3 regions of the Mesorhizobium sp. B2-3-6 genome follow, and region 2 is predicted to be linked to each of the others. Evidence: predicted binding sites of a transcription regulator. Region 2 holds the regulator's gene; each other region holds the start of a gene.

Evidence for each region. Region 2 encodes HrcA, which represses chaperone genes, less so after heat shock. Its sites were predicted from a motif close to GTTAGCACTCNCNNNNNGNGAGTGCTAAC; they were not measured.
Region 1: the regulator HrcA is predicted to act here: its motif matches at 2,319-2,347, upstream of groES (co-chaperone GroES).
Region 3: the regulator HrcA is predicted to act here: its motif matches at 2,432-2,460, upstream of FJ953_RS01265 (co-chaperone GroES).

Annotation. Positions count from the first base shown of each region.
Region 1 covers NZ_VFVW01000004.1:366,387-370,969, forward strand. The annotation lists gene FJ953_RS14350 (TetR/AcrR family transcriptional regulator) at 1-107, shown strand, start outside; gene groL (chaperonin GroEL) at 208-1,863, opposite strand; gene groES (co-chaperone GroES) at 1,933-2,229, opposite strand; gene FJ953_RS14365 (TetR/AcrR family transcriptional regulator) at 2,623-3,249, opposite strand; gene FJ953_RS14370 (MFS transporter) at 3,376-4,557, shown strand; gene FJ953_RS14375 (D-arabinono-1,4-lactone oxidase) at 4,570-4,583, shown strand, end outside.
Region 2 covers NZ_VFVW01000009.1:276,326-280,908, reverse strand. The annotation lists gene rdgB (RdgB/HAM1 family non-canonical purine NTP pyrophosphatase) at 1-66, opposite strand, end outside; gene FJ953_RS25355 (VOC family protein) at 66-476, opposite strand; gene rph (ribonuclease PH) at 660-1,376, opposite strand; gene hrcA (heat-inducible transcriptional repressor HrcA) at 1,630-2,742, shown strand; gene FJ953_RS25335 (hypothetical protein) at 2,780-2,980, shown strand; gene FJ953_RS25330 (sorbosone dehydrogenase family protein) at 3,105-4,475, shown strand.
Region 3 covers NZ_VFVW01000001.1:270,196-274,778, forward strand. The annotation lists gene FJ953_RS01240 (LacI family DNA-binding transcriptional regulator) at 1-599, opposite strand, end outside; gene FJ953_RS01245 (hypothetical protein) at 1,328-1,534, shown strand; gene FJ953_RS01250 (hypothetical protein) at 1,540-1,731, shown strand; gene FJ953_RS01255 (DUF1488 domain-containing protein) at 1,755-2,021, opposite strand; gene FJ953_RS01260 (hypothetical protein) at 2,018-2,266, opposite strand; gene FJ953_RS01265 (co-chaperone GroES) at 2,512-2,826, shown strand; gene groL (chaperonin GroEL) at 2,887-4,515, shown strand.

The sequences.
Region 1 (4,583 bases), on a different contig from region 2:
GCGATCGCTCATCGATCAACGTCGTGGCCGATGAGGTGGCTACCCTGATCGAGCAGGCAGTCCTCGCCGGCAAGGCGACGCGGCAAGCGGAGAGCACTGCTGTCTGACGCTGGTTCCAACCGACTACGCTGAAGCAAGGCCTGAATGTGCAAAGAAAAGGGCGGCATCGCTGCCGCCCTTTCCACATGCATAAAGCAGATGGCTGGATTAGAAGTCCATGCCGCCCATACCGCCCATGCCGCCGCCGCCCATGCCGCCAGGCATGCCGCCGCCAGCCGACTCCTTCTTCGGAGCCTCCGCGATCATGGCTTCGGTGGTGACCAGCAGGCCGGCGACCGAGGCCGCGTCCTGGAGAGCCGTACGCACGACCTTGACCGGATCGACGATACCCATGGCGATCATGTCGCCATATTCGCCGGTCTGGGCGTTGTAGCCGAAGGTCGCGCCCTTGTTCTCGAGGATCTTGCCAGCAACGATCGATGCTTCCGCACCGGCGTTGGCAGCGATCTGACGGGCCGGAGCCTGCAGCGCGCGGCGCACGATGTTGATGCCGGCGGCCTGGTCGGAGTTGACGCCGGTGGCCTTGAGGTTGCCCGAAGCGCGCAGCAGGGCCACGCCACCGCCGGCAACGATGCCTTCTTCCACGGCCGCGCGGGTCGCGTTGAGGGCGTCATCGACGCGGTCCTTCTTTTCCTTCACTTCCACTTCGGTCGCACCGCCGACGCGGATCACGGCAACACCGCCGGCGAGCTTGGCCAGGCGTTCCTGCAGCTTCTCCTTGTCGTAGTCCGAGGTGGTCTCCTCGATCTGCTGCTTGATCTGGGCAACGCGGCCCTGGATCTCGGCCTTCTTGCCGGCGCCGTCGACGATGGTGGTGTTCTCCTTCGAGATCGACACCTTCTTGGCGCGGCCGAGCATGTTGAGGCCGACATTCTCGAGCTTGATGCCGAGGTCTTCGGAGATGACCTGGCCACCGGTGAGGATGGCGATGTCTTCCAGCATGGCCTTGCGGCGGTCACCGAAGCCCGGAGCCTTGACGGCGGCGATCTTCAGGCCACCGCGCAGCTTGTTGACGACCAGCGTGGCCAGGGCCTCGCCTTCGACGTCTTCCGAGATGATGAGCAGCGGCTTGGAGGTCTGCACGACCGCTTCCAGGACCGGCAGCATGGCCTGCAGGTTGGAGAGCTTCTTCTCGTGGAGCAGGATGTAGGCGTCCTCGAGATCGGCAACCATCTTATCGGGGTTGGTGACGAAGTAGGGCGAGAGATAGCCGCGGTCGAACTGCATGCCTTCGACGACTTCCAGCTCGGTCTCGGCGGTCTTGGCTTCCTCGACGGTGATGACGCCTTCGTTGCCGACCTTCTGCATCGCTTCCGCGATCATCTTGCCGACCGACTCGTCGCCATTGGCCGAGATGGTGCCGACCTGGGCGACTTCCTCGGAGGTCTTGATCTTCTTGGCGGCCTTGCCGAGAGCTGCGACCACTTCGGTCACGGCCAGGTCGATGCCGCGCTTCAGGTCCATCGGGTTCATGCCGGCGGCAACCGCCTTGTGGCCTTCCTGGACGATCGATTGCGCCAGAACGGTCGCGGTCGTGGTGCCGTCGCCGGCGATGTCGTTGGTCTTCGAAGCGACTTCGCGGACCATTTGCGCGCCCATGTTCTCGAACTTGTCCTCAAGTTCGATTTCCTTGGCGACGGTGACGCCGTCCTTGGTGATGCGCGGTGCGCCGAACGACTTGTCGATGACGACGTTGCGGCCCTTGGGGCCGAGCGTGACCTTCACCGCGTCGGCGAGGATGTTGACGCCGCGCAGCATGCGCTCACGGGCGTCGCGGGAGAATTTTACGTCTTTGGCAGCCATGTTCAACTCCTGGCAGGGGCTCGGATCGAGCCCGAAGATTCAAGATTCAGTTGATGGGAAGGCCGATATTCAGCCGATGATGCCCATAATGTCGGATTCCTTCATGATCAGAAGGTCTTCGCCATTGAGCTTGACTTCGGTGCCCGACCACTTGCCGAACAGGATGCGGTCGCCAGCCTTGACGTCCAGGGGCACGAGCTTGCCAGCTTCGTCGCGGGCGCCGGAGCCGACGGCGATGATCTCGCCTTCCTGCGGCTTTTCCTTCGCCGTGTCGGGGATGATGATCCCGCCGGCGGTCTTGGATTCGGATTCGACCCGGCGTACGACCACGCGGTCATGAAGCGGGCGGAACTTCGACTTTGCCATGTTTTCTTCCTCGATGAGAACGGTGAGAAACAGTTCCTCCGTCCGGCGAAGCCGGACAATCTACAAAGCCCGGCGGTACCGGACCTGTGGTTAGCACTCACCCAGGGCGAGTGCTAACGTGGCGGTGAAATAGGCTGCTGGCTGGCGAGAGTCAAGGCGCGCGCGAGCGGGCAGCGGCGCGAAATTTTGTTTTCCGCGAAAGCCCGCTCGCAGAACGTGCCAGTTGCCGCTGGCCTTTCATGCGAAATGCGCCGGTTCCTCCCGCAATCGACGGCGAAACAAGGCGCGGAGGGGTGCTCCGCCGCTACCGGTCAGAGATCCTGCCGCCCGATACTTCGATACGCAAGACGTGTCGATGTCACGGGAGAGGGGCGCGAAAGCCGCCGCCGAAAACTACAGAAACAGTCTCAGCTGCGTATGGATGATGGACCTGTAGTCGTCGATCGTGCGGCGGCCTTCCTTCTCGTCCTGCGTCAGCGCTAGCCGCACGACGCCGCCGGCAAGCTGGAAGATCAGGAACACCACGCGCGCGAAGTCTTCGCGCCGGTCGGGCCGCAGCATCGGAGCGACGTGGTCGCAGAACATCTTGGCCTGGTGCCTTGTCTCAGCAATGTCGAGGTTCTGCAGCGCCTTGTCAGCCTGTATCGCGTTCTGCAGATCCTGGATGGCCGGGTCGTCGGCCACGCGCCGGTAATAGTCCTCGATCATGCGGTCCGCGGCAGCCGTCACGTCCTCAAGCCCACTTATTTCGGCGATGATCTCGCCGAAGCGTGCGCGGCTTTCCTCCGAGAAGCGCTCATAGAGCATCGCCAGGATCGCCGATTTGTTGGGGAAATAATGGTAGACGGTGGCGATCGGTCCGCCCGCCAGTGCGCCCACTTCCTTCATCGTCACCGCGTCGATGCCTTTTTCGCCGATCAGCCGCATGGTCGTCGAAAGGATCGCGTCGATGCGTTCGCGGCTCCGCTCCTGCTTGGGCCTGCGCCTCGGCGCCGTCGCCATCCGGCTTGCTTCCGCCATGCGCCCAATCTCTCGCGAGAGCTTCAAAATTCCCGGTTGACAAGAAACATGATCAAGTATCAGTTTCGTAATGCTGACAAGTTGTCAGCTTTTTTATCGCACTGCAAGGACGTTGGGAGGCGCCTCGTGACTGCGACGCAAGCCGTACAAGCGGAAAATGGCGATTGGCTGGTCGGCAACCCGACCGGCGTCGAGCTCGGCTCCGCATTATGGATCGGCTCGGTCGGGCTGCTGATCCTCGGGCTTCAGCCCGTGCTGCTTGGCGCGCTCTACACCGAGGGCCATGTCAGCGGCGATGAACTGGCGCTGGTCGCCACGGCGGAGATGATCGCAATCGCCATCGGTTCAGCCGTGGTGGCGATGCTGCTTTCCGCGCGCAACATGCGCTGGAAAAGCGCCGTCCTTTTGATCCTGCTGGCCCTGGCGAATGTATGGACCGCCCATGCCGCAAGCGCCAATGCGCTGATCGCCGCCCGCGCCATCGCCGGGCTGGCTGAGGGCGGCCTGGTCGCGATCGCCACTGAACTGATCGCCCGTTCGCGCCGGGCGGAGCGCATCGGCGGCTATTTCGTGACGCTGCAGACCCTGGCGCAATGTGCGCTCGCTCTGCTTTTGGCACTCTATGTCATTCCCGAGGCGGGGTCGTCCGGCGGCTTCATCGTGCTTGCCGTCGTCTGCGTCGTCTCGCTGGCGGCCGCTTTCACCGTACCCGGTGACTACGCCGACCTGCCGAAAGGGGAGAACCTGGCCAATGTGCTGACGGTTCCGTCGATCACCGCGCTATTGTCGGTCTTCTGCTACTTCATGTTCTTCGGCGCGATCTGGGCCTTCCTGGAACCGCTCGGTGCGCAATATGGGATTGATAGCTGGACCGTCGGTCTGATCGTCTCGGCCAGCCTGGCGACGCAGGTCCTGGGCGCGATGACGGCGACCGTGTTCGAGGCGCGCATCGATTACCGCATTGCCATTACGGCCATCGGTGCCGTCGCGCTGGTCTCCTCCCTTGTTCTTGCCAGCGCACCTGGCCTGACGACATTCTGGATCGCCGCCTTGGTCATGGGCTTCATCCTGTTGTTCATCGTACCCTATCAGATCCGGCTGGCGATCACGGCCGACGAGACGCGTACCGCCGTGCTGCTGGTGCCGGCCGCACAGCTCTTCGGCTTGGCGATCGGGCCGGTGGCGGCGTCGCTGCTCATCAATGGCAAGGATTTCCGGCCCGTGCCGGAATTCGCCGCGGCAAGCGCGTTTGCCAGCGTGGCCCTGCTTGGCCTGTTCGTGGCCACTATGCGCCGTCGGCGCGTCTGACGGGACGGCTGGATGTCGACGATCAC
Region 2 (4,583 bases):
GAATTCGCGCAGCTTGCCTTCATTGTGGCTGGCGACGACGATCTTTTTTCCATCGAGAGAATGCATCAAAGTCCCCAGATTCTCGGCTCGGCGAATTCGATCGAATTGCCGGAAGGATCGCGGATATAAAGCGAGCGGCCGCCTTGCGGCCATTCGAATTCGCTTTCGATGGCGATGTTCTTCGCCTTCAGATGGGATTTCCAGCGGCTGATTTCATCGGCGGTCGCCGCAAAGCAGAGATGGCCTTCGCCTGATGTGCCGTGCGGCGGCACTTTCAGCCTCGCGTCGGGCGCGGGCGGGACCTTGGTCGCCTCGGCGTTGAAGATCAGCAGCACGCCGGCTCCGCAACGGAAGAAGAGATGGCGGCCCTCGACCTTGCCGAGGAGGGTGAGGCCGAGGACATCGGTGTAGAAGGCTTCGGCAGCGGCGAGGTCGGTGACGTAAAGAGCGGATTCAAGAATGGCAGAGGGGGTCACGAGGCGCCCCCCTCTGGCCTGCCGGCCATCTCCCCCGCAAGGGGGGAGATTGGCGGCGTGAGCGCCCGCTCATGGTATTCTATGCTGATTACTGGCGAAGCTCGAGACAACAGCCGATCTCCCCCCTTGGGGGGGAGATGCCCGGCAGGGCAGAGGGGGGGGCCCAGGCTCCGCATGAATAAACTACGCCACCGCCATCTGCTGCAAACTCACCAGCCTCTGGATGCCTTTCTTGGCCAAGCCCATCAGCTCGGCGAACTGCCCTTCCGAAAAGGGCTCGCCCTCGGCCGTGCCCTGGATCTCGACGATGCCGCCCTTGCCGGTCATGACGAAATTGGCGTCGGTGCCGGCGGAGGAATCCTCGAGATAGTCGAGGTCGATGACCGGCTGGCCGTCATGGATGCCGCAGGAAATCGCCGCGACATGGTCCTTCAGCACCTTGGCGACGCTCACCATCTGCCGCGCTTCCATCCAGCGCAGGCAATCGTAGAGCGCCACCCAGCCGCCGGTGATGGAGGCGGTGCGGGTGCCGCCATCGGCCTGGATGACGTCGCAGTCGACGGTGATCTGCTGCTCGCCCAGCGCCTGCAGGTCGACCACGGCGCGCAGCGAGCGGCCGATCAGCCGCTGGATCTCCAGCGTGCGCCCGCCCTGCTTGCCGGCGGAGGCCTCGCGGCGCATGCGCTCGCCTGTCGAGCGCGGCAGCATGCCGTATTCGGCCGTCACCCAGCCTTTCCCGGAATTGCGCATCCAGCCCGGCACCTTTTCCTCCAGGCTTGCCGTGCACAAGACATGCGTGTCGCCGAACTTCACCAGGCACGAGCCTTCGGCATGTTTGGAGACGCCGCGCTCGAAGGAGATGGCGCGCATTTCGTCGAACTGGCGTTTGGAGGGGCGCATTCGGCCTGCTTTCTTGTCAGCTTTTTTGAATCTTGGCCGGCTTTTAGACGCATGCGGGGCACGGCGTAAAGGAAAATGGACCGGCGGCCGCAAACGCGGCGACACCGGGGCGATCGCGCAACACGACACCGGGTGATCGCAAACGGCGACACCGGGTGATCGCAAGTGCGACACCGGCTGATCGCGCAACGCGACACCGGGTTGCGCGCAGCGCCGCGAAGTCTATATCCTTGAACCGGAGGTTATGGCCGCAATGACCAAGGCAGTCGATCCCGCTTCGCAGTCGCTCGCTCTTCACGCGCCGGCACTTCAGGCGCCCGCACTTCAGGCGCTCGACATGCGTTCGCGCGACATCTTCCGGCGTATCGTCGATTCCTATCTGAGGGACGGCGAGCCCGTGGGATCGCGCAGCCTGTCGCGCATCCTGCCGTCCTCGCTGTCGCCCGCCACCATCCGCAACGTGATGAGCGATCTCGAACATCTCGGCCTGATCTACGCGCCGCACATCTCGGCCGGTCGCCTGCCGACGCAGGCCGGCCTGCGCTTCTTCGTCGACGCCTTCATGGAATTGGGCGACCTCTCCGACGAGGAGCGGCGCAGCATCGAGGCGCAGGTGCGCGCCTCCGGCTCGGGCGCCACGCTGGAACACATGCTGACCGAGGCCAGCCAGATGCTGTCGGGCATGTCGCGCGGCGCCGGCCTGGTGCTGGCCGCCAAGAACGAGGTGGCGCTCAAGCACATCGAGTTCATCCAGCTCGAGCCCACCAAGGCGCTGACCGTGATGGTGTCGCAGAACGGCGACGTCGAGAACCGGGTCATCGATCTGCCGGCCGGCATCACCGTCTCGCAATTGCACGAGGCCTCGAATTTTCTCAACGCCCATATTCGCGGCCGTACGCTGGCCGAGGCGCGGGCGGAGGTCGAGCGTATCAAGGAAGAGACAAGGGCAGCGCTCGACACGCTGTCGCAGGACCTGGTGGAGAAAGGGCTGGCGGTGTGGGCCGGCGCGGAAAGCGGCCTGCCGGCGCGCCTGATCGTGCGCGGCCGCGCCAATCTGCTCGAAAACGTCACCGCCCAGGCCGACATCGAACTCCTGCGCCACCTGTTCGAGGACATGGAGACGCAGGACGGGCTGATCCAGCTGCTCGACCTCGCCGAGGCGGGACCGGGCGTGCGCATCTTCATCGGCTCGGAAAATAAGCTTTTCTCGCTCTCCGGCTCGTCGCTGGTCGTGGCACCCTACCGCGACAAGGACGCCCGCGTCGTCGGCGCGCTCGGCGTCATCGGCCCGACCCGGCTCAACTATGCCCGCATTGTCCCGATGGTCGACTATACGGCGCAGCTGATATCGCGCATGCTGCGCTGAGAGCTGGGATCGATCCAGACGGCCGAGGAGAGAAAAGATGGCGCTGGAATCGTTCAAGGCCCAGATCAGCCTGCTGCTGGAGGAGATGGTCAACCAGCCTGAGGATGTGCGCGAAGTGCAGGAGCAATTGCGCGAGAAGCTGCGCGAAATCCGCGCCATGGGCATGCCGCTGCCGGCCGATCTCGTCGAACTGGAAAAGAACCTCGACGCCGATCTCGATCTCGACGCGGATAGCTGACCCGAATTCCTTCAACTCCCCGTGTCGTCCGGAACGACTGCCGAGCCCGCCCGTTCCCTTGATGCATGTGACTTCGGTCTTGGGACAACGACATGCATGAAGAAGCGAGAAGCTGGAGACTGGGATGATCCGACTTGCCGGCGCCGTGGTAATCGCTGCTGCCTTGCTCTTCGCCGCGACGGCATTGGCCCAGCAGGAAGAGCCGGTGCTGAAGGGCGCGGCCGCATTCGGTGACTGGCGGGCCGATGCGCCGGGCGTGCGCCGGTTGATCAGCCCGCAAGACCAGCCCAGGCCCTATGTCACCAGATCCGCCTCGAACGGCGCCGGTCCGGTGCAAAGGCCGCAAGGCGCCGAGCCGCGGCTGCCGGCGGGCTTTTCGGCGGAACTGATCGCTTCGGGCATCGACAATCCGCGCGTCGTGCGCGTCGCGCCCAATGGCGACCTGTTCGTCGCCGACAGCGAGGCCAACCAGATCCGCGTCTACCGTCTCGGCGAGGGCAGCGCGAAACCTGTCAGGGACGGCATCTTCGCCCGCAATTTCAACCAGCCCTACGGCATCGCCTTCTACCCGCCTGGGGACAACCCGCAATGGGTCTATGTCGCCAACAGCGACAGCATCGTGCGCTTTCCCTACCGCGATGGCGACCTGGAGGCCTCCGGCGAGCCGGAAACCATCGTCCGCGATATTCCGGCCACTCATCACTGGACCCGCGACATCGCCTTCTCGCCGGACGGCAAGACGCTGTATCTCTCGGTCGGCTCCGGCTCGAACGCCGCCCAGGACATGGCAAGGAAACCGCGGGGCGGGCTCGACGCCTGGGCCAGGTCGAAGCCGCTCGGCGCCACCTGGGGCGCGGAGGAAGGCCGCGCCGACGTCAGGGCTTTCGACCCGGACGGTAGGAATGGGCGCATCGTCGCCACCGGCCTGCGCAACTGTTCGGGCATGGCCATCCAGCCGGCGGCGGGCGCGCTGTGGTGCGTGGTCAACGAGCGCGACGCGCTCGGCGACAACGTGCCGTTCGAATATGCGACCGAAGTGAAGGAAGGCGCCTTCTACGGCTGGCCCTGGTACTATATCGGCGACAATGAGGATCCGCGCCACAAGGGCGCGCGTCCCGACCTTGCCGGCAAGGTCACCGTCCCCGACATTCTGATGCAGGCGCATTCGGCGCCGCTCAACATCGCCTTCTACGACGGCAGGAATGTCCGCGCAGGATCCGGTTTTCCGGCCGAATACAGGGGCGACGCCTTCGTCGCCCTGCACGGTTCGTGGAATCGCGGCAACAGGACTGGCCACAAGGTGGTGCGGCTCAAGTTCAAGGACGGCAAGCCGACCGGCGAATATGAGGATTTCATGACCGGCTTCGTCACCTCCGGCGGCGAGGTCTGGGGCCGGCCGGTCGGCGTGGCGGTGGCGAGCGACGGCGCGCTGATTGTCACCGAGGACGGCAACGGCACCATCTGGCGCGTGACCTACGGCGACGGCCGGTCCTGATCCGCTGGGAGGCCTCGAGCACGGGGCATGCCTGGTGCAACCAAATCCGGCTCCAGGCAATTCCCGCCCGCGAAACTCTGTGCGACAAGGCGCCGTCCCAGCAGTTTC
Region 3 (4,583 bases), on a different contig from region 2:
ACGGCAAAGCTCGCCGGTCCCGAGACATGGGCGATGCGCCTGCGGCCGAGCCGACAGAAATGCTCCACTGCCAGCCGCGCGCCGCCAGCGTCGTCGGAGACGAAGGCGACGGCGTCGGGATCGGGCTGGGTGAAGGCATAGATCACCGGAATGCGCAGATTGGACAGATCGACCGGCAGAAGACGGTCGATGCGCTTGCCGGTGGCGATGATGCCGTCGACGCGCTTGTCGAGCATGGCCTCGACATGGAGCTGGCCGAGACGCGGATCCTCCTCGACATTGCACAGGAACACCGAAACGCCGGCGTCGACCAGCGCGTCGGAAATGCCCGACATCAGCGGCAGCGAGAAGCGGCCATAGGTATCGTTGGTGAGCAGGCCAACGGTGAAGGAGCGTCGCCGCAGCAGGCTCTGTGCCAGGCTGTTGGGCCGGAAGCCGAGGCGCTGCGCGGTCTCGCGGATGCGCTCGCGGGTCTCGGCGGTCATGCGGCCCTGGTCGTTGAGCGCCTTCGAGGCGGTGGCGACGCTGACGCCAGCCTCGGCTGCCACGTCACGCAAGGTGACGGGCTTGGGAAAGGCTGGCTGATCGTCCAATGCCATTGCGGCGAAAATCCCGATTGGGAAAAGGTTTTCTCTTACAGGCCGGAATGACCCGGCCAATGGCCGAGCCCGCTCGGAAATGTTTGGAAAAACCTTTTCTCAACCCAAACTAGGCCAGATCCAGAGGCTGTTCAAGAGGAAAAGTGGCTGGTCCTCCGGTGGTGCGAAGTGGCCGCCGGAGGGCGGGCTCACGGGCTCGGCGCCCGGCGAGTTCATCAGGCGAATTCCTGATCGGGAGCCGTCAGTGCTGCCCACGGCGCGAGCCGGCCAAAGCAGCAATCGGCGACATGTCTACAAACGACTCTTCGGTCTTAACGCTTGCGCAAATATTATCGGTTAGTTCGCTAGTCATGGCCTCGTGGCGGAGCGGCTACGCTGGAGACGGCAAATCTCTGAAGCCTCGGTTCGATCCCGAGGCGAGGCCTCCAAAAAATCATATGACGTAGAGCCTGCGTCGGATCATCAAGGGCGATGGGTCTTGCCAGCTTGCATTTGCGACCTGGGCCGGACAGGTCCTCGTCTTCGTTGTGACGCTGATGTGCCGGCAAGAAGACTGCTACCCAGCCGACTTGCGCGCTTTCAGCATCTGACGATCGGGGTCACGTGGCATGCGGCCGGCGTTAAAGCAGCCTATTTGCATTTGGCATGCAGGGCACTCGCCAAAAGAGTGCTATGGAAGGGCAAGAGCTTGCCCGCTCCGACTTTCCCCGACATTCGAGGCCATTTTCGTGCGTGAACCGTCGCTGTTGCCCGTCTTTGGAAAACTTGGCGCCAAGGGACCCCGTGCCGTTACGGTGGAACCGGTCCCGTCGGCAGGTATCGCCCCGCGGCTGCGGGAGGCGCTGGCCGCCCATGGCGGCATGGTGTTGAAGCTGTCGGTCGTCGCCTGGACGATATCGGTCCTGGGCATGGTCTTCTTCATGTTGCAGGGCTGAGGCAAATGGCCAACCGCTACGCACTGCGCATGGACTTGCCCCAAAGCTGGGCCATCATCGACGTCTTCACCGGCCAGCCCGTCGTCGTCAGGCAAAGGGCGATGGTCGGCATGAGCCCGCGCGACGCCAACGCCATGGTCGATCAGATGAATGTCCGGGACGTCAAGCGCCGGGAGAAGGCGGAGCGTAAATCCTGATCCAGCGCCGTCCGCCTGTCGTCTCAGCGGAAGTCGTCGGCCGTCAGCACATACATGCTCTTGCGCGTGCGGTCATAGGCCTTTGACGCTACGTCGCGGATGACACTGCTCTCGGTGTCGAAGGTGGCGAGATAGCCGGCTTCATTGGCTGCCGTCGCCGGCTGCATCCTCGTCATGGCATCGGCGGCGACCGAGAAGGAAATCTGGAACATGCCGTCATAGCCGACGAACCGGATGCGCTTGCCGGCCTCGTCGTAGCTGCGGCTGCGGTTGGGGAAGGTCAGGCTCATGATTTTGCCTCCGTCGTTTTCTTCACCGCGCGTTTCTTCTTCGGCGTCGGGTTCAGGGCCTCGGCCACGCGGTCGGCTTCTTCCTTGGCCAGCCGCAATTGCCTCAGCCTTGCCGTCTTGATCTCCCTGGCCCTCGCTTCGGACATATATTCGGCGGTTGCCTTGTTGCGCTCCGCCGTCTTCTTCTGCTTGTCGACAAAGCGCGCTTCAGCTTTTTCCATGATCGTCTGGTTGCCGTCGGCCATCGAGGAAATCTCCCTTGCGTCTGAAATCGTGAAAATGAACTTGTCCGATAAATAGGCACTCTGCCGGGAAAATTCAAATTTTTGAAATATTTGGTCGTTTTCCGACCCGATGAAACCGGGCGCCGAAATAATACTATGATTATTCAATATCCGCTCGGAATAAATTTTGGCACTCCTATCTATCGAGTGCCAAAGAGCCTATAGAAGGGGGCGGCCGCCTATGCCGGCCCCAGAAAGAAGTTCTCATGAAATTTCGGCCACTCCACGACCGCGTCGTCATCCGGCGCGCCGAAGGCGATATCAAATCCAAGGGCGGCATCATCATTCCCGACAATGCCAAGGAAAAGCCGCAGGAAGGCGAAGTGATCGCGGTTGGTCCCGGCGCCCGCGACGAAAACGGCGCACTTGTTCCGCTCGACGTCAAGGCCGGCGACTTGATCCTGTTCGGCAAATGGTCGGGCACGGAGGTCAAGATCGACGGCGAGGATCTTCTGATCATGAAGGAAGCCGACATCATGGGCGTTATCGAAAAGAGCGTCGAAGCCAAGAAGGCCGCCTGACTGAAGCGCCGCGCCTCTGCGCGGTGACGGCTCCACTCCAAATGCGAACTGGATAAAATCATGTCTGCCAAGGAAATCAAATTCTCCACCGATGCGCGCGACCGTATGCTGCGCGGCGTCGAGATCCTCACCAATGCGGTCAAGGTCACGCTCGGCCCCAAGGGCCGCAACGTCATCATCGACAAGGCCTATGGGGCGCCGCGCATCACCAAGGACGGCGTCACCGTCGCCAAGGAAATCGAGCTTGCCGACAAGTTCGAGAACATGGGCGCGCAGATGGTGCGCGAAGTGGCCTCGAAGACCAACGACCTCGCCGGCGACGGCACCACCACTGCCACGGTGCTGGCCGCCTCGATCCTGCGCGAAGGCGCCAAGCTGGTTGCCGCCGGCATGAACCCGATGGACCTCAAGCGCGGCATCGACCAGGCCGTCGCGGCCGTCGTCGTGGAAATCAAGGCGAAGGCCAAGAAGGTCAAATCGTCGGCCGAGATCGCGCAGGTCGGCACAATCGCCGCCAATGGCGATGCCAGCGTCGGCGAGATGATCGCCAAGGCGATGGACAAGGTCGGAAATGACGGCGTCATCACCGTCGAGGAAGCCAAGACCGCGAACACCGAACTCGACGTCGTCGAAGGCATGCAGTTCGACCGCGGCTATCTCTCGCCCTATTTCGTCACCAATGCCGACAAGATGCGCGCGGAGCTGGAAGAGCCCTATATTCTCATCCACGAGAAGAAGCTCGGCAATCTGCAGGCAATGCTGCCGATCCTCGAAACGGTGGTGCAGAGCGGCAGGCCGCTGCTGATCATCTCCGAGGACGTCGAAGGCGAGGCTCTGGCGACGCTGGTCGTCAACAAGCTGCGCGGCGGCCTCAAGGTCGCGGCCGTCAAGGCGCCGGGCTTCGGCGACCGCCGCAAGGCGATGCTGGAAGACATCGCGGTGCTCACATCCGGCCAGATGATCTCCGAGGATCTCGGCATCAAGCTGGAGAACGTCACCATCGAGATGCTCGGCCGCGCCAAGCGCGTGCTGATCGAAAAGGACACCACTACGATCATCGACGGCGCCGGCACCAAGGCGACCATTCAGGCGCGTGTCGCCCAGATCAAGGGCCAGATCGAGGAAACCACCTCCGACTATGACAAGGAGAAGCTGCAGGAGCGGCTGGCCAAGCTCTCCGGCGGGGTGGCCGTCATCCGCGTCGGCGGCGCCACAGAGTCGGAAGTCAAGGAAAAGAAGGATCGCATCGACGACGCGCTGAACGCCACGCGCGCGGCGGTCGAGGAAGGCATCGTGCCGGGCGGCGGCGTGGCCCTGCTGCGTGCCAGGACGGCGCTTGCCGGCCTGGGCGGCGCCAACGCCGATGTCACCGCTGGCATCTCGATCGTGCTCAGGGCACTCGAAGCGCCGCTCCGCCAGATCGCCGAGAATTCGGGCGTTGAAGGCTCCGTTGTCGTCGGCAAGCTCTCCGACAGCAAGGATCACAACCAGGGTTTCGATGCCCAGAACGAGGCGTATGTCGACATGATCAAGGCGGGCATCGTCGATCCGGCGAAAGTGGTGCGCACCGCGTTGCAGGATGCCGGCTCGATCGCCGCGCTTTTGATCACCGCCGAAGCGATGATCTCGGACATTCCGGCCAAGGATGCCGCGCCTGCGGGCGGCGGTGGCGGCATGGGCGGCTACTAGGATTCGGCCGGCTCGCGAAGGTGGTTTCATAAAAGCCGTCTTTCAGGCCTGATCCGTATCTCGCCGAA